2 regions of the Bacillus sp. MBGLi79 genome follow, and region 2 is predicted to be linked to the other one. Evidence: riboswitches for the same ligand, from Rfam matches in the RefSeq annotation. Region 2 holds a riboswitch; the other holds the start of a gene.

Region 1 (9,959 bases), 660 kb from region 2:
AAGGGCTCTCGCTATCGCCACCCGCTGCTTTTGACCGCCGGACAGCTTAGGTGGTTTGTAGGAGACCCTGTCTTTTAATCCGACCTTTTCCAGCGCTTCATATGCCCGTTGCCTTCTCTCTTTTTTCTTCACTTTATTGTAAATCATCGGCAGCTCAACATTTTGCAGCGCGGTGAGACGCGGCAGCAAATGAAAAGTTTGAAACACAAACCCAATTGATTCGTTGCGAATTTCGGCTAAAGCTCCGTCTTTCCCTTTCAATATATCGATCTGATCAAGCGTATATGTTCCCGAGGTTGGCCTATCCAAACAGCCGATAATATTCATTAACGTTGACTTTCCAGAACCGGAAGGCCCCATAATAGCCAAAAACTCCCCTGCCTGGACGGTCAGATTGATATGTTTCAAGATTGGAACTTCTTCTTTTCCCAGCTTGTACGATTTCGAAATATTATTCAGTGTCAGCATTGACTGTAACCTGCTTTCCTTCCTTGACCGCGGGATCAGGGTAGATTACATAATCTTCCGGCGTCAGGCCGCTCTTAATTTCCACCATGTCATTTTCATCAGTCTCGCCGATTTCAACAGGCTGCTTAACCGCTTTCTGCTTCTCATCAGCTTTCCACACATACGGTTCGCCGTCATCCTGAATGACCATGTCGGACGGCAGCTTGATCGTATCCGCATCAGCATCATCACTCACCACTTCGATGTTGACATGATAGCCGACTTCAAGACCTTTATGGCTGTCTAATAAAATGGTGAAAGGATAGTTAGAGGACTGAGGATTCATTTCTTCATCAGAAAAGCTTTCTGATTCTTCACCCTCGCCTGCTCCCGCTGGAAGCTTGCCAATCGAGGTGACCTTTCCTTTCCACTCGCCCTCACCGCCTGTTTTCAGTGTGACCTTGACTTTGCTGCCTTTTTTGATCGTGTCCATTAACAGCTCGTTGATTTGACTCTTGACTAGATATTTGCCTGTCGAAACAATCTGGATATACGGGCCTGTTGCCTGGTCGCCTGTTGCCCCGTCAGCGATATCCTGATTGACACTTTGGACGATTCCGTCATGTTTGCTTGTAATGACATTGGAACCTTTGTTTTTCGTCAGGCCAGCCAGTTCTTTTTGATGCTGTTTCAGTTCGAGCTGGCTTGTTTTCAAATCGAAATTGGCTTGGTCAATTTCATCTTGAAGCTGGGCTTTCTCTTCTTTCCCTGCCGCTTTCAGCTTCTTTTCCGTTTCTGTTATTGATTTTTGCAAACGGTTGATTTGCAGATTTGTCATTTCAATTTGCAAATTGGCCTGCTCAATTTCATCAGAGTGATCCTCACCCTCATACTCAAAAAGCTTATCGCCCTTTTTAACCTGATCGCCTTCTTTGACGTATGTTTTTTTAATACTGCCTTTTTCTGAATCTATGTATACTTTCTGCTGTTTTTCAGGTTCAACCTTTCCAGAAAACGTTTGGCCTGATTCTGAATCTCCTCCCATGTATACCGCGACCGATTCAGCATAGGGCTCCGATGATACGGCAATTTGGTTCATGTGAGTAAAAAAGTAAAAACCGCCGGCGCCGATCCCAGCCAGTACAAGCACACCAGCACATATCGCGCCGCCAATAAGCCATTTTTTCTTCTTGGACACAACGATCTCCTCTTTCTGTAAACATTGTAATATTTTCGAAACATTCTAACCAATATTATCTATTAATTCAAAAAGACTTGCAATCTTTTTATTGAAATGACGGAATCAAATAGAAAAATTGTATTTTCGCGGCGAATAAAAAAAATCCCGGCTTCGAACCGGGATTTTTCTTACACAGAAACAAGCTCTTTTTCATTTTTAATCAGATCATAGGTCAAGCATACAGGTTTATTTGTACGGGGGTCAGTCACGATTTCAGCATCAATCTGAAATACTTGCTGCAAAATATCCGGTGTCATGACCTCAAGTGCAGTACCTTCCTTGATGACCGTGCCTTTTTTGAGCGCGATCATATAATGGGAAAAACGAGCTGCGTGGTTAAGGTCATGAATGACCATTAAAATTGTCCGCCCCTGCTCTTTGTTGAGTCTGTCAAGCAGCTGCAGAATTTCGAGCTGGTGTGCAAGATCAAGATACGTCGTAGGTTCATCCAGCAGCAGCAGCTCCGTCCCTTGCGCAAGCGCCATGGCAATCCACACGCGTTGACGCTGTCCGCCTGACAATGCCTCAATCGGCCGTTCAGTAAATTCAGCCATGCCTGTTTCTTCAAGCGCCCATTTGATAATCCGGCGGTCTTCGTCATTTAATCTGCCGAATCCTGATTGATGCGGAAACCTGCCGTACGACACCAATTCGTGCACCGTTAGGCCGCTCGGCGCTTCAGGTGTCTGTGGCAGAATCGCCATATCTTTCGCAATGTCTTTTGTAGACATTTTATGAATCGCTTTGCCGTTTAAATAGACGGCCCCTGCATGCGAACGCATAATTCTGGACATTGTTTTTAAAATCGTTGATTTCCCGCAGCCGTTCGGGCCAATTAAGGTGGTAATTTTCCCTTTAGGAATCGATATATTTAAATCCTTTACAATCACCCTGTCGCCATAACCGATTCCAAGCTGTTCCGTTGATAATGAATTCATATTCGGCCCCCTCCTCTAATTCGCTTTCATCAATAAATAAATAAAGTAAGGCGCACCTAGCACGGAAATGACAAGTCCGACCGGAATTTCTGATGGTGCCAATACATTTCTCGCCATTGTATCAGCGAGCAAAAACAGGAATGCGCCGATGAGGGCGGAGACCGGTATCAGCGTCTGGTGACGCGGACCGGTCAGCCTTCTAGCCACATGAGGCGCGATCAATCCGAGAAACGCGATGCCTCCCGCAGCTGCCACACATGAAGCGGCAAGAGTGACGGCTGCCAGAAGAAGAATCCGTCTCTCCCTTTCAACAGGAGTGCCCAGTCCGGTCGCTAGTTGGTCTCCTAGCTGCAATATGTTCAAATAGCGTGCCTTATATAAAGTAAATGGTAGCAAGATCACAATCCAAGGAAGGATCGCCCAGATCATATTCCAGTTCGCCCCCCATATTGAGCCGGATATCCAAACCGCGGCTTGCATAAAATCATGAGGGTCCATCTTGAGCTGAAAAATCAGCAACAGGGCGTTGAATCCGGCATTTACCCCGATGCCGACTAAAATCAGCCGAATCGGTGTGACGCCCTTTTTCCATGCCAGAAGATAAATGAGAAACGCAGCGAGGATTGCTCCTGCCAAAGCACTGAACGGCAGCATAAATGTTCCGAAAAAGCTGAGATCTGAAGCTGATCCTTGAAAAAAGTATATAAAAAGCACAACGGCAAGTGAGCCGCCGGCGTTAATTCCGAGAATACCAGGCTCAGCAAGATCATTTTGAGACACGCTTTGCAAAATGGCGCCAGCAACGGCGATCCCTGCTCCAACAAGCAAGGAAAGGATGATCCGGGGCAGCCTGAACTCAAATAAAACAAGTTCATCACGCGCTGTCCCTTGGCCGAAAAAGACCTGAAGCGTTTTAAGCGGTGCAATTTTGATAACACCCAAATTGAGACTGATAAAAAAGACCAGCACGATGAGCATAAGGGTCACAGCCATTACGGCGAGCGATTTTCTTGTTGTTGTTTTCATTACAGCCCTCTCCTTTCACGACGTGCCAAATAAAAGAAAAAGGGAACGCCGATGAGAGAAGTCAGTGCGCCGACAGGCGTTTCAAAGGGTGCGTTTATGAGTCTCGCCGCTATGTCAGCAAAAACAAGCAAGACAGCACCGAGCACCGCCGAGCAGGGAATGATCCACCGATAATCCACACCGACCAAAAACCGGGTAATATGCGGAATGATCAGCCCGATAAATGCGATGGTGCCGGCTATGGAAACCGCAGCTCCGGTCAAAATCACTACGATAAGCATGCCAACCAGTTTCACCGTTGATGTATATTGTCCTAGCCCTTTTGCCAGATCGTCACCAAGACTTAACACTGTCACAGACCGGGCGATGAAAAACGCCAGCGTTAAACCGACAGCCCCTGCAATAAGCAAAAGCTGGACCCCTGACCATTTCACACCCGCTACCCCGCCTGCGTACCAAAAGCTGATATCCTGAGCCACATCAAAGCGGATCGCAATGGCGGTTGAAATTCCGGTAAAGAAATAAGTAACTGCCGTACCCGCCAGAGCAAGCTTTACAGGCGTAAGCCCGCCCCTTGAAAACATGCCGATGCCCATTACCGTCGATGCACCCAGTCCCGCTCCCGCAAAGGACCATAGCACAAGCCCCATTGCAGAAAGTCCGGGAAAAAAGGCAAACGCAATCGAAACCGCAAACGTAGAGCCTGATGTCACACCCATAATCGAAGGCTCTGCCAAAGGGTTTCTCGTCATCCCCTGCATGATCGCTCCCGACACTGCCAACAATGCGCCTACAAGTGCGGCAGCCGCCGTTCTCGGCAGCCGAAGATCATGTATAATTTGGTGAGTTGTCTTTGTCGGCTGATAATGAAAAATGGCGTCCCATACAGTGCGCAAATGAATATCCGCTGCACCGAGGGATATGGATAAAAGGGCGCCAAGGCAAAGCAGGCATAGACCTGCAATAAGGACGATAACCGCGCCATATGTCCTTGACGTCCATTGGATTTCTTCTGATGCAGTCTGTATATTTTTATGTTGACTCAACTGCCGTACTTCCTTTCTGATACTGATAATGATTATCAATTGCTGTTTCAGTATATCACTTTTTTCAACAGATTTAATAGCGTGTTTTGAACAAAAATGAAAATGCATTTGCAAAAATATCGTGTCAACCGGCACTTGCAGTGGTATAATCACAGTTGATAATGATTCTCTTTTTCATCTATTTTTTTAGAAAGAAGGTATGAGATATGTCCCATATATACAAGAAACTCGGAGTCGCGTTTTTTGCCCTGTTATTGATTACAGCGCTGGCAGCCTGCGGGAATAACTCAGAAAGCAAAGGCTCTGCCTCTGATTCAAAAGACGCAGAAACCTTTACATACAAGGCTGAAAACGGGAATGTAAAAATCCCCAAGCATCCTAAACGGGTGGTTGTCATGGCTGACGGCTACTACGGCTACTTCAAAACACTTGGCATCAACGTTGTCGGTGCACCTGAGAACGTATTTAAAAACCCTTACTACAAAGGAAAAACTGCCGGCGTCGAAAACATCGGAGACGGCACTTCGGTTGAAAAGGTCATTGATTTAAACCCTGACCTGATTATCGTCTGGACAACACAGGGTGCTGATATTAAAAAGCTTGAAAAAATCGCGCCGACTGTCGCAGTAAAATACGATAAGCTCGACAACATCGAACAGCTGAAAGAATTTGCAAAAATGACAGGAACTGAAGATAAAGCTGAAAAATGGCTGTCCGAGTGGGATAAAAAAGTTGCGGCAGCTAAAACAAAAATCAAAAAAGCGGTCGGTGACAAAACCATTTCCATTATGCAAACGAACGGAAAAGACATTTACGTATTCGGTAAAGACTTTGGAAGAGGCGGAAGCATTATTTACAAAGACCTCGGCCTGCAGGCTACAAAGCTGACAAAAGAAAAAGCCATTGACCAGGGACCTGGTTATACAAGTATTTCATTAGAAAAGCTTCCTGACTTCGCCGGAGATTATATTTTCGCAGGTCCATGGCAATCAGGCGGTGATGATGGCGGCGTATTTGACAGCTCCATTTGGAAGAAACTGAACGCCGTTAAAAATGGCCATGTCTATAAGATTGATCCGATTGGCTTCTATTTCACCGATCCGATTTCATTAGAAGGCCAACTGAAGTTTATTACGGAAAGCTTAACAAAATAAACAGAAGAGCCGGACAGGCGGCTCTTTTTTCATGCAATAAAGGGAGCGGCTCATGTTGAACCACATCGGATATTTTTTTACTCAATTCATATTAAGCTGTATCATCATCGCAATCAGTTTTTTTAACGGGTTTTATATCGGAAAACCTTTTTCAGATGTGTTTCTTGTTTTTATCTTAGTGCTTATTCTGTTTGGTTTGCTGGAGAGGCTGAAAAACCGTTTTTTGCAAATACGATTATCCGTAAAGGTTTTTCTTTCTATTTCAGCTTTCCTGTCAGCTGTTTTAACAATCGGGTTGCTAACAGGAGAAATTGCATTTCAATAAAAAAAGACACCTGACAAAACAAATCAGGTGTCTTTTCATTATGCTTGTTTTTCTTTTTGAAACTTCTTATTCACAAATGGATAAACAATCAAGCCGACAAAGAATAAACCGATGCCGAGAATAAATGTCGTTAAATCTGCTGTGCCTGTTACAATAACAAACACGGAGTATGCACACGCCAGTATCGCGATCAATCCGTCTCTTACACGGGAGCCTTTCAGTTGGTCATACGTTTCACCTTTGATGACTAGCTTCAAGCTGTAGATTGCAGATACCAGATACGGAATTAAATATGCGAGTGTCGCCGCTGTCGTTAAAAATGTAAATGCGTCACTTATTGTCCGGGAAATAACGGAGAAAATGAAGACCTGTGACATGACGTTTGTAATAATGAGTGCAATGACCGGACTTCCCTTTTTATTCGTTTTTGCAAAAACTGCCGGGAAATCTCCTGCTTTAGCGGCTTGGTATGGCACCTCAGAGCCAAGCAAAATCCAGCCGAGCATCGTTCCGAATAAACAAAGGATAGCCAAAAGCGCCATAATCACGCTTCCCGCGTTTCCAACAATCGCATAGAGTACATCAACGAATGGTTTTTCTGAGCCGACAAGCTTATCATGCGGCAGAACACCCATCGTAATTAAAGTCACTATAATATAAATGCTCAAAGCAATCAGCAAGCCGGTAATCGTCGCACGTTTCACATCACGTTGAGAACGCGCACGGCCGGACAGGATCACCGCGGATTCAATTCCGACAAACGCCCACAGTGTAGAAATCGCGGCGTTATGAACCTGGCCGCCAATCCCAATGCTTGTGCCGTTTTCTCCTTGGACCGGGAAATAAAAATGACCGAATAATGTCGTTTGAAACACAAATAAACCGGCAACGATAAAGAAGACAAAACCTAATACTTTAGAAAGCGTTGTGACAAAGTTCAATTTACTTGCACCGTTAATGCTGGCAACAAGAATCGTGTGCGTTCCCCATAACAAGATCGTACATACGGCAAACGTCAGCAATTGGCCGAGCGTCACCTCTTGCCCGCCGATCGAAAACATTTCACGTTTGTCAACCAAGATCGGGAAGAACGAAGTCAAGTATCCAGCGAGACTTGTGATGATCGCCACGTTGCTGATCCAGCTCGCCACCCAGTAGCCCCACACCATTGTGAAACCGGCAGCGTTGCCTTTCTTCGGATCGGAAAACAGCGCTCTGGCATAACTTTGCGGACCCGCTGTCAGTTCAGGCTTGCGAATGGACAAGTGCCCGAACACAAGCGCAATCATCAACACGCCGGCACCTGTCAAAAGCCAGGCGGACGTAGCGCCAAACGGACTTGCGATTGAAGCAAGCGAGCTCGGCAAGGAGAAAATTCCTGATCCAACCATATTTCCAACGACAAACGCCGTTAATAACCAAAAACCCCATTTTTTTGTCTGTTCCATTCCAGTACCTCCATGATTCTTTGTACGGACCAGACCCCGAGATCATATAAACGCAAAAAAAGCCTGAACAAAAGTCCATGCTTAAAGAAACACACACCCTTGATCTCCGGATAGCCCTCCGCGAAAAAGCACGCGGCAGTCCTGCACTTATTCAGATACAGTCCCAGCATAGAGAAGGATCGGCTTTCTCCACACTTCGGCGCTGATGCCTTTTACACATGTTTAACAGCTCCTGTCAGCCTAGCATGTGTGACTCATCATCCGCGCAACCTCTACCTCACTGAGAAAGAGTGAGGATTTAATTATTCAGTTACTCCCAGAAGGTTATCAAAGAAAGGATGATCTGTCAAAGGGAACAGATGGAAAATACGGATAGAGTCAAGCCCTATCCGCATGTGATTATCGATTATTTTTCTTTTTTTGCACAGCTTCTTGAAGCGGATCATCTTTTAGAGCTGAACCTGCATCTTCAAGAGCTCCTTGGATTACGCTTTTTTCTTTTTCGGAACGTTTTCCTTTATCTTTATTAAAGAAACCCATTCGTATCACCTCTTTTTAAAAATAGGTACATGTTTAAGATGCCTTTTTCCTGAAAAATTATGCGGGAAATTTTTTATCGTCCAAAGTCCTGTTGATCAAACATACATTCTCTTGATATATTTGTAATTCAGAGATTTTTTGCAAAAGATAAAGGAGAAGCGGCAAATGACAGGAAAAACACACATCATGGGAGGCATCGCTTCTTGTACGGCAGCAGCTTATTATTATGGATTTGATCCAGTGCTTATGGCTGCGTCAGGCGCGGTTGGGGCATTGATTCCCGATATCTGCCACACGCAAAGCAAAATCGGGAGAAAATTTCCTATTTTATCGAAAGTGGTCAGCTCCGTTTTTGGCCACCGTACCTTTACACACAGCCTGCTGTTTATGCTCATCATGTTTTTTATCACTTCTACATATATTCCAGATAAAAACATCTCAGCCGGCTTAATGATCGGAATGGCGAGCCACTTGATTCTTGACGCTTGGACAGTGAACGGAATCAAATTACTATTCCCTTCAACGATCCGCGTGCGGCTTCCATTATATATGAAGACAGGCAGTTTTTCTGAGCAGCTCGTGCTAGCCGGCCTGACCCTTGCTTCATGTTACTACTTTTATATGCTGTTTCATGGGCGCATGTTGTAAACGCGAGTGCTGAAACTTGTCTGAACCGGCGGTTTTTAGTAGGTTTTACTTAAGAAGCATTTCATGCAGATGATCAAGAAAACGTGAGGAGTCATATTGATGAAAGGAACCTTTTTTCACAATCAGCGGTTTTTATGTTTTTCGATCTTGTTTATGTGGATCAAAACGTATGTGATATATAAACTCGGCTTTGATTTGCAGATCGATACTCTGTTGGAAGAGCTGATGTTGCTGATCAATCCGCTCAGCTTTATCCTTCCTTTATTCGGGATAGGCCTGCTTCTGAAAGGAAACAAGCAGCGGGTCTTTTTGCTGATTGCCAATCTGGTTCTGACTGTCATCTTGATCTCCAATACGATTTTTTACGGCTTTTATATCGATTTTATTACCATTCCGGTTTTATTTCAGGCCAGCAACATGAGCGATATGGGCAGCAGTGTAAAAGAACTGTTCCATCCTCTGTTTATTGCCCTGTTTGCGGATTTGGTTTGTCTGCTGCTGCTCGCCAGAAAAACGAAACAGCCGCAGACAAAAGCCGCTCCCCGCACGATCAAACGGTACTATGCAGCTTCCTGCGGCATGATTTTATGCACGCTGGCACTTGCAGAAGTACAGCAGCCGAAGCTTTTGGCACATTCCTTTGACCGGGAAATGCTCGTCAAAAGCATCGGTCTGTTTCAGTTCCATATATACGATACGATTTCTCAGACTGTTAATATTAGCGCGAAGGCATTCGCTGATGAAGACAGCATAACTGCCATTAAAAATTACACAGAGGCTGATTACAGCAAGCCTGATCAAAGCAAATTCGGACTGGCAAAAGGGCGAAATGTCATCTTTGTAACACTTGAGTCGACCCAAAGCTTTGTTTTGAATGAAAAAGTCAATGGAAAAGAAATTACCCCATTTATGAATGATCTCGTTAAAAAAAGCTATTCCTTTGATCATTTCTATCAGCAAACAGAACAAGGGAAAACATCTGATTCAGAATTCATCGTTGCTAACTCAATGTATCCTTCCCTTAGCGGCGCCGTCTTTTTCACGAAAAGCGACCATCAATTTCATACGATGTACAAGTCGCTGAAACAGCATGATTATTATTCAGCCGCCTTTCATGCCAACCATAAAACATTTTGGAACAGAGATG
Region 2 (9,959 bases):
TCATGGAGTTCGTTGATTTTCCAAAAATGATCCCCGGTCCGCCCGTCGCCATAATGACCGCGTCAGAACGGAAGGATTCAATTTGCATGTTTGTCAGGTTTTGCGCAACAATTCCGCGGCAGGTTCTGTCATCATCTAATACAGCGCCAAGGAATTCCCAGCCTTCGTATTTTGTGACCAGACCCGCAACTTCGTATCTGCGCACTTGCTCGTCCAGTGCATAAAGCAGCTGCTGTCCCGTCGTCGCACCCGCATAAGCCGTTCTGTGATGCTGTGTACCCCCGAATCGACGGAAATCAAGCAGACCTTCAGGCGTCCGGTTAAACATAACACCCATCCGGTCTAATAAGTGGATGATCGAAGGCGCCGCTTCACACATTGCCTTAACCGGCGGCTGGTTGGCAAGAAAGTCTCCCCCGTATACCGTGTCATCAAAATGTTCCCACGGAGAGTCACCTTCCCCTTTTGTATTGACCGCTCCGTTTATGCCGCCTTGCGCACAAACTGAATGAGAACGTTTGACAGGAACGATGGAAAACAGCTTAACCGCCATTCCTGATTCCGCTGCTTTAATTGTCGCCATGAGGCCGGCAAGACCTCCGCCGACTACGATAATGCTTGATTGACTCATGATAGCCCCTCTCCCTCTAGTAATCTAGTACTCTTAAACAAATGCAAAAATCGCTTTTAAGCCTACGTATGACAGTGCAACAAAAATAATCAGCGTAACGTATGTCGAAATTCTTTGAGAACGAGGCGTGACCGTGATGCCCCATGTAACAGCGAAAGACCATAAACCGTTCGAGAAGTGGAAAATTGTTGATAAAACACCGACAATGTAAAAGCCAAGCATAGCCGGAGAGCTCAAAATATTCGCCATCATGTCGAAATTGACCTCAGCGCCCATTTGTGCGGCAATGCGGGTCTCCCACACGTGCCAGCTGACGAAAATAAGAGTGATGATACCGGTTACACGCTGCAGGACAAATAGCCAGTTTCTCATATAGCTGTATTGGCCTGCGTTATTTTTCGCAGTAAACGCTATGTACACACCATAAACTGCATGATAAATTAATGGTAAGAAGATAATAAAAATTTCCAAGGCATACCTGAAAGGCAGGCTATCCATAAAATGAGCAGCGCTATTGAATGCTTCAGCGCCCCTTGCGGCAAACTGGTTGACGACTAAATGCTGAATGAGAAAGATGCCGACCGGTATGACGCCAAGCAAGGAATGCAATCTTCGAAAATAAAACTCTCTGTTCCCAGACATTACTTTACCCCCTGTTTGATAAGTGCGAAATGTGCTAAATCTCTTCCTCCACTTCTTTCAATTGTAAGCACTTTATTAAGATTTATTGACAATTTCATTTTACTCCTCCCTCAAAAGGGCGTCAAGAAAACGCGTACATAAATTATAATTTTCCGAATTGATTAGTTGATTGAAAAATTTTATTTTATCAATATATATTTCTCGCTTAATTTTTCATAAGAATTACAGGATCATTCTGTAATCCTCCCCCCTGTTTGAGCTATAATATACGCAGGAGAGAGGGGAGACAGATATGAAGTCTAAATTTGAAGCATCTATTGACAACCTAAAAGAAATTGAAATGAACGCCTATGCCTACGAACTAATACGAGAGATCGTTCTCCCAGATATGCTTGGCCAAGATTACTCTTCCATGATGTATTGGGCAGGAAAACATCTCGCCCGTAAGTTTCCTCTTGAATCATGGGAGGAATTTCCGGCCTTCTTTGAAGAAGCGGGCTGGGGAACCCTCACCAACGTAAGCGCTAAAAAACAGGAGCTTGAATTTGAACTTGAAGGGCCGATCATTTCCAACCGGCTTAAACATCAGAAAGAACCTTGCTTTCAGCTGGAAGCTGGTTTTATCGCTGAACAAATTCAATTGATGAATGATCAGATTGCCGAATCATATGAACAAGTGAAAAAGAGAGCCGATAAAGTGGTTCTGACTGTGAAATGGGATATGAAAGACCCAGTGTAATCAAAAAGGCGGTGACTGCATAGTCCCGCCTTTTTGATTATCATTACACAGCTGAAGGGTGTTTTGAAAGCTCAAATGCATCGTGAAGCGATTCGACTGCTTTCACCATATCGTTTTCGCTTACGACGGTTGACACTTTGATTTCAGATGTGCTGACCATTTTAATTAAAATGTTTTTTTGCGCCAGTACAGCAAACATTTCAGCCGCTACACCGGGATTTGAGACCATGCCTGATCCGACAATGGATACTTTGGCCAATTTACTTTCTGTCTCGATTTTCTCGAATTCCAGCGCGTCTTTATACTCTTCAAGCACCGCAACAGTTTGGTCTGCATCCTCTGTTTTGACAGAGAAGGAAATTCCAGTCTTGTCCTCGGCCTGCGTTTGGATAATGATATCCACGTTTATGTTTCTTTTGGCAAGTGTCGTAAAAATAGTAGACAACGTTGTCAGGCCGCTAGTCAGCCCGTAAATGGTTACCCTTGTGATTTGATCTTCAAATGCAATGCCTCTGACAATTAAATTCTGTTCCATGGATGATTCCTCCTCAATTAATGTCCCCGCTTCGGTTTCTGTACTTGAACGCACTTCTAACGGCACTTGGTAATTTTTCGCGAACTCAACAGCTCTCGGATGAAGAACGCCGGCGCCTAAATTGGCAAGCTCAAGCATTTCATCGTATGAGATGCCGGCAAGTTTTCTCGCTGATTTCACATAGCGCGGATCGGTTGTAAACACGCCGGGCACGTCTGTATATATGTCACATTTATCAGCTTTTAAAGCGGCAGCCAAAGCTACTGCTGTTGTATCTGAACCGCCACGGCCCAATGTCGTAATTTCACAATCCTCTGTCATGCCTTGAAATCCTGCAACAATGACGATTTTTCCTTCTTCAAGCCGGTCTGCTAAAACCGATGTGTCGATATCTGTAATTCTGGCGTTTCCGTGAACGGCCTCCGTACGGATTCCCGCCTGCCAGCCAGTATAAGACACGGCGTCATATCCTTTTTCCTGCAATGCCATTGAGAGGAGTGAAATCGTGACCTGTTCGCCTGTCGCCAGCAGCATGTCCATTTCGCGTTTGCTCGGCTGGTCAGAAATGGCTTTTGCAAGGCTGACCAATTCGTCAGTGGATTTTCCCATAGCTGACACGACGACAACGACTTGATGGCCTTTCTGTTTTTCTGCAATCGCGCGGTTTGCCGCATTTTGAATTTTTTCGACTGAGCCGACGGAAGTACCTCCGAATTTTTGTACAATAAGACCCATGTATTACCACCCTTTACATTTTGGTTCGTGCGGGTGAGGAGAAAGAGCGCTTTGTCCACAATAAAAAAAGCAATGAGAGGAATACTCTCATTGCTTATCAATTAATCATCATGAATGATTATGAACAACGAGATAGCCCTCCAAGAAAATGATTTCTTGACAGCCTTACATTTATTCAATGCACGGCCAGCAAATAATACCGATGGGGTTTTATTTGCTTCGGCGACGCTCCCCTTTCAGCCTTTTTCACAGAATCCATCTTTCTCCAAAGGCATACTCTTGAAGTTCGCACCTCTATCTTCACCATATAACACGATCTAACTATGAAATTAGTTCACATTTTATCAGATCTTATTGAAAAGGACAACATTATTTTTGCAATTTATCGTAAAGGAGCTGAGCCGCCGCAGCGGGAACACCCGCTTTTTTGATGTCCTCAAGGCTTGCTTCCTTCATTTTTTTAACGGAACCGAAATGCTTTAACAGCATTTTCTTTCTTTTCTCTCCGATACCCGGGATATCATCCAATACGGATTGAAACGCGCTTTTTCCGCGGATTTGCCTGTGAAAACTGATTGCAAAACGGTGCACCTCGTCCTGAATGCGCTGTAGGAGATAAAATTCCTGGCTGTTTCGCTCCAGATACACCACCTCCAGCGGCTCCCCGATCAGTAAGTTTGAGGTTCTGTGCTTTTCGTCTTTCGCTAAACCGGCGATCGGGATATCCAAGCCGAGTTCATTTTCAATGACATCCCTTGCAGCGTTGATCTGCCCTTTTCCTCCGTCAATGATGATCAGATCAGGCAGCGGCAGATTTTCACGAAGCACTCTCGTGTAGCGTCTTCTGACGACCTCTCTCATAGAACCGTAATCATCCGGTCCTGTAACGGTTTTGATTTTATATTTGCGGTATTCCTTTTTGTACGGTTTGCCGTCGATAAACACGATCATCGCGGAAACCGGGTTTGTCCCCTGTATGTTTGAGTTATCAAACGCTTCAATTCTGTGCGGCGTATAAATATTCAATGCCTCACCGAGTTTCTGTACAGCCCCAATTGAACGCTCCTCGTCCCGTTCGATTAAGGAGAATTTTTCTTTCAGTGCGATTTTCGCATTTTTATGGGCCAGCATGAGCAGTTCTTTTTTCTGGCCCTTCTTCGGCTGGTGAACGTTTGTTTCCAGCAGCTGCTCGATCATGGATTGATCTACGCTGTCCGGAACTAAAATCTCCTTCGGAAGGAAGTGGTTGTTTTTTGAATAGAACTGTCCGATGAATGTAAGGAACTCTTCATCCGCTTCCTGATAAAGCGGGAACATGCTGACATCGCGCTCAATGAGCTTTCCTTGGCGGATGAAAAAGACCTGCACGCACATCCAGCCCTTGTCATATGCGTACGCAAATACATCCCGGTCGACTAGATCGTTCATCGTCATTTTTTGTTTTTCCATCGTTGATTCAATATGGGCGATCTGGTCACGAAGCTCTTTTGCCCGTTCAAACTCAAGATTCTCAGCGGCTTCGTGCATTTTTTCTTCGAGCTCTTTTTTGACCTCATTATAGCCGCCCCTTAAGAAACGGGTAATGCTTTCAACCAGCTCTCTGTTCGTCTCTTCGGAAATGTCCTTTACGCACGGAGCAAGACATTGGCCCAGATGATAGTAAAGGCACACTCTGTCCGGCAGCTTGGAGCATTTTCTGAGAGGGTACAGACGGTCGAGCAATTTTTTTGTTTCCCTTGCTGCCTGTACATTCGGGTACGGCCCAAAATATCGCCCTTTGTCTTTTTTGACATTGCGGGTGACAATCAGCCTTGGGTGGCGTTCATGGGTGAGTTTTATGAAAGGATAGGTTTTGTCGTCTTTGAGCATGACGTTGTATTTCGGATCATACTTTTTGATCAGATTCATTTCTAAAATAAGCGCTTCAAGATTGGAGGACGTCACGATATATTCAAAATCCTCGATTTCCGTCACAAGCCTTTGGGTTTTCGCGTCGTGAGAACCGGTGAAGTAGGAGCGCACTCTGTTTTTCAGCACCTTTGCTTTTCCTACGTAGATCACAGTCTGCTGCCGGTCCTTCATGAGATAACAACCCGGTTGATCGGGAAGGAGGGCGAGTTTTTCTTTCAGTTGTTTGTTCATATGGTACCCTTCCTTATATTTAATCCTTTGTTTCCAGTTTAACACGAACGTTTGTTTTTCTCTATGATTCACAATTGGCGAATAAAAAAAGCGATCCCTCAATCGGAATCGCTCTGGCATGTAAGCAGCCGAAAATTAAAGATGTTTGTTTACAAGCTCTTGAAGCGCTTCTTTCGGTTTGAAACCGACTGAAGTTTCAACTACTTCTCCGTCTTTTAAGATAAGAAGTGTCGGGATGCTCATAACGCCGTATTTTCCAGCTGTTTCTTGGTTTTCGTCTACATCGATTTTTACGATTTTCAGTTTGTCGCCCATTTCTTGATCCAGTTCTTCAAGAACAGGTGCAATCATTTTACAAGGTCCGCACCAAGGAGCCCAGAAGTCTGCCAGTACGACGCCTTCGCTTGTTTCAGCTGAGAAAGATTGATCAGTTGCTTTTACGATAGCCATTATTGAATTCCTCCAATGTGAAATGATGATTTTTAGTATAGCATCTCCCATTCGTTCACGCTATCTTAATGCTTACAAATATTTTTTCCTGATCATAACCGGTTTACTCATTTTTATCCGGGTTGAATGGGATGTGTCACTTTTATTAAAACACGAATCTGATAATGGCCCCGATTACTACAATAGCCCCGATAATCATTAGAATAGTACGAAGCATGGGATAACATCTCCTCTTCACTGTCATGTACTTTACCATGCCCTTTTGATGCTGTTTTAAAACATGAAAAAGCGCCGGCGTCTCGCGATTACGAATCAGCACGCACCGTAAGCAAGACGACTGACATTGGCGGGAGTTTTACTTTCAGTTTGTTTTTGCTGAGCGTGTATTGTCTGAACGCTTCCGGTTTGACGTGATGAGGATCGTCAAACGTGTTATGTGCATTCATTTTTTCTGCCGTAAGAATGATTCCGGAATGATCCGCTTGCTTTTGCAGGCCTCTCAGCTCGATCTCAGCCTCTGCTTGGTTTTGGTGATCGATGTTGCAAATCGTGATATTGATATCGCCTCCAGCTTGTTTTGACGCTGACATGCTGATTTGCGGGAGCGTTTCACCCTTCCATTCATAGTCGGCACACAATACCTCTGTATCTAAAAGAGAAGCATCCTGGTGCACCTTAAACATATCAAACACATGGTACGTCGGTGTCAAAAGCATCCGCTCTCTCTCAGTCAAAATCATCGCTTGAAGAACGTTTACTGTTTGAGCGATGTTGGCCATTTGCACCCGGCGGCAATGCTGATGGAAAATGTGAAAATGGGAAGCCGCCACCAGTGCATCACGTATGGTGTTTTGCTGATAAAGGAAACCTGGATTCGTGCCTGACTCAGGATCAAACCACGTGCCCCATTCATCAATAATCAGCCCGACCCGCTGCTCCGGATCGTACCGGTCCATAATCGTGCCGTGTTTTTGAATCAATTCATCGATGTATTTGGCTTTTTTCATTGTAATGAACCATTCATCCTCCGTGAATTCTGTGGCTGATCCTTTGCCCTTCCAGAAATCACCCGGAATCGTGTAATAATGAAGACTCAACCCGTCCATCAGGCCAGCGGCTTTTTTCATAAGCACGTCCGTCCAGTTAAAATCATCGACATTTGCGCCGCCTGCAATTTTATAAATTTCATTCCCGCTGTAATTGCGGACATAAGTCTGAAAACGGCGGTACAAATCTGCGTAGTATTCGGGATGCATGTTGCCGCCGCAGCCCCAGTTTTCATTGCCTACGCCAAAATATTTCAGCTTCCAAGGCTCTTCTCTTCCATTTTGTTTTCTCCAGTCTGACATGGGCGTGCCTTCTTCAAATGTCATGTACTCAATCCATTCCGCCATTTCCTGAACGGTTCCGCTTCCGACATTGCCGCAAATATATGGCTCGCATTCAAGCAGCTCGCAAAGCATCATAAATTCATGCGTTCCGAATTCATTTGATTCAATTGTACCGCCCCAGTGAGTGTTAAGCATTGTTTTACGGTCACCGACACCGTTTGCCCAATGGTATTCGTCCGCAAAACACCCGCCCGGCCACCTGAGAACAGGAATATGCAGCTGTTTGAGCGCTTCCAGCACGTCCTTTCGTATTCCGTTGATATTGGGAATGTCTGAGTCCGTCCCGACCCATATCCCCTCATAAATCCCTCTTCCTAAATGCTCAGCAAAATGACCGTATATATTTTTGTTAATGGTTCCTTTTACGATATCTGTTTGAATCACTGCTTGATGTTCAGACATGCCTCTGATCATTCCTTTCATACGAATATGAAAAGCACCACAGTCAAATATGTGATCTGTCGTTTGCCTGAGGAGTCAGCATGAATGTAAGCGCTTTTAAAGTAACCATATTATATATGTTCGTACATGTCAACGATATTTTCTATCGTATTTATATTTGTACGTATGTATTTATAAATGTAAAAAACCCGGACTTTAAAAGTCCGGGTTTTCTTTATGAGTGTATATTCAACTGTTTGAATTCCTCAGTTAATAACGGGACGACTTCAAATAAATCTCCGACAATGCCGTAATCGGCTATTTTAAAGATGTCGGCTTCAGGGTCTTTATTGATGGCGACGATCACCTTGCTGTTTGACATGCCGGCCAAATGCTGAATGGCGCCGGAAATGCCGCATGCAATGTACAAATCCGGGGTGACGACTTTCCCGGTCTGCCCGATTTGGAGAGCGTAATCGCAATAATCAGCGTCACATGCACCGCGAGAAGCCCCGACTGCGGCTCCTAGGACCTCAGCAAGCTCCTCCAGCGGCTGAAATCCTTCCTTGCTTTTGACTCCGCGGCCGCCCGCAACGATAATTTTCGCTTCAGAAAGATCAACACCGTCGGCTGTTTTTTTCACGACCTCTTGGATCACGGTACGGAGATCAGTTAGAGAAACATCAACGCTTTCGATGTTTCCCGACCTGCTTGTGTCTTTTTCTAAGGCTTGAATGTTATTAGGGCGAATCGTTGCAACAATCATCGGATCGGTGGAAATGACCCTTTCAAAAGCTTTCCCCGAGTAAATCGGGCGTGTGAACACAACATTCCCTCCGGTAACGCTTACATCTGTAGCATCAGAAATTAAGCCTGTTTGCAGCCGGGCAGCAAGCTTCGGCGAAAGGTCCTTCCCCATTGCCGTATGCCCGAATATGACTGAATCAGGCTTTTCTTGCTCAATCACACCTCTCATGACCTGGCTGTATCCGTCTGCCGTGTATGATTTCAGCTTCGGATCCTCGGCTGTGAGAACTTTATCTGCTCCGTAGTGGATAAGTTCTTGTGCAATGCTTTGTACATTTTCGCCGATCAGAACACCGATAACTTCTCCATCGCCTGAAATGGTCCTTCCTGCAGCTATTGCTTCAAAGGTGACATTCCGCAATTCTCCGTCGCGTATTTCTCCGAGTACGATCACTTTTTTTCCCATTCTAACATCCCCCTGTTTCTTTGAATGTCCAAGCTTTAAATGACTTTAGCTTCGCTGCGGAGCAATGAGACAAGCTCTTTTGCCTGTTCGGCAGGCTCTCCCTGCAGAAGCTTCCCGGCTTCTTTTTTCGGCGGCAGAAAACGTTCAATGGTTTTCAGCTTTGGTTCGGCGTCCTCCTCGTCCAGGTCAAGATCATCAAGCTCAAGCTCTTCAAGCGGCTTTTTCTTAGCCTTCATAATTCCCGGAAGTGATGGATAGCGCGGCTCGTTTAAGCCCTGCTGAGCTGTGACAAGCAATGGAAGCGTCGTTTTGATTTTTTCAACATCTCCTTCGACATCCCTTTCTGCTTCTGCATCAGTTCCGTTGATGTCGAGTTTGGTGATCGTAGTGATACACGGAATGTCCAGGAGCTCGGCAAGCCTAGGCGCCACTTGTCCTGAGCCTCCGTCAATGGCAACATTTCCGCCGAGAATCAAGTCAAACTCCTGATCCTTCATATAATGGTATAAAACTTGAGAAATGGAGTATTGGTCGGGTTCTTCGAGATCATCTTCTATGTTGATTAAAACGGCTTGGTCACATCCCATGGCAAGCGCAGTACGCAACTCTTTCTCCGCTTCTTCACCGCCGACCGTGACGGCGGTGATCGAACCGCCGTGCTTTTCCTTCAGTTGGATGGCTTCCTCTATTGCATACTCGTCGTATGGATTAATGATCCATTCCGCTCCGTCATCCTGAATCTTTCCTGCTTCAATGACGATTTTTTCCTCTGTATCAAACGTCCGTTTCATCAGTACAAATAGATTCATGATCATATCCCCTTTTATTCGCCTTTGAACTGAGGCTTTCTTTTTTCGAGAAATGCCTGGATGCCTTCCTTGGCGTCATCTGACTCAAATGCTTCCCCAAATCGTTTTGCTTCAAGCTTTAAGCTTCCTTCGTAGGAATACACCTTGTTGGAATAAAGAAGCTCAAGCAAAGACGCAAGCGTTTGCGGGCTTTTCTCTGCAAACTTAGCGGCAAGTGCTTTTGCTTTTTCAAGCACTTCTGCCTCATCTTTTGCTCCAATTGAGACAAGTCCGAGATCAAGCGCTTCTTTT

The links. A riboswitch is a leader RNA that binds a small molecule or an ion and turns the genes downstream of it on or off. The one in region 2 is predicted to bind lysine.
Region 1: linked by a shared signal. The riboswitch ahead of C1T29_RS19610 (amino acid permease) and the one ahead of C1T29_RS16175 (aspartate kinase) in region 2 are both predicted to bind lysine.

Annotation. Positions count from the first base shown of each region.
Region 1 covers NZ_CP026521.1:3,827,208-3,837,166, forward strand. Annotated here, with positions in the region: gene C1T29_RS19575 (ABC transporter ATP-binding protein) at 1-468, opposite strand, end outside; gene C1T29_RS19580 (efflux RND transporter periplasmic adaptor subunit) at 452-1,645, opposite strand; gene C1T29_RS19585 (ABC transporter ATP-binding protein) at 1,816-2,625, opposite strand; gene C1T29_RS19590 (FecCD family ABC transporter permease) at 2,641-3,651, opposite strand; gene C1T29_RS19595 (FecCD family ABC transporter permease) at 3,651-4,697, opposite strand; gene C1T29_RS19600 (iron-hydroxamate ABC transporter substrate-binding protein) at 4,904-5,851, shown strand; gene C1T29_RS19605 (hypothetical protein) at 5,904-6,176, shown strand; gene C1T29_RS19610 (amino acid permease) at 6,215-7,624, opposite strand; lysine riboswitch at 7,728-7,907, opposite strand; gene sspJ (small acid-soluble spore protein SspJ) at 8,024-8,164, opposite strand; gene C1T29_RS19620 (metal-dependent hydrolase) at 8,330-8,812, shown strand; gene C1T29_RS19625 (LTA synthase family protein) at 8,912-9,959, shown strand, end outside.
Region 2 covers NZ_CP026521.1:3,168,717-3,178,675, forward strand. Annotated here, with positions in the region: gene sdhA (succinate dehydrogenase flavoprotein subunit) at 1-631, opposite strand, end outside; gene sdhC (succinate dehydrogenase cytochrome B558) at 665-1,273, opposite strand; gene C1T29_RS16170 (YslB family protein) at 1,566-2,012, shown strand; gene C1T29_RS16175 (aspartate kinase) at 2,056-3,282, opposite strand; lysine riboswitch at 3,408-3,587, opposite strand; gene uvrC (excinuclease ABC subunit UvrC) at 3,652-5,424, opposite strand; gene trxA (thioredoxin) at 5,560-5,874, opposite strand; gene abfB (alpha-L-arabinofuranosidase AbfB) at 6,180-7,667, opposite strand; gene etfA (electron transfer flavoprotein subunit alpha) at 7,882-8,859, opposite strand; gene etfB (electron transfer flavoprotein subunit beta) at 8,895-9,668, opposite strand; gene C1T29_RS16205 (enoyl-CoA hydratase) at 9,683-9,959, opposite strand, start outside.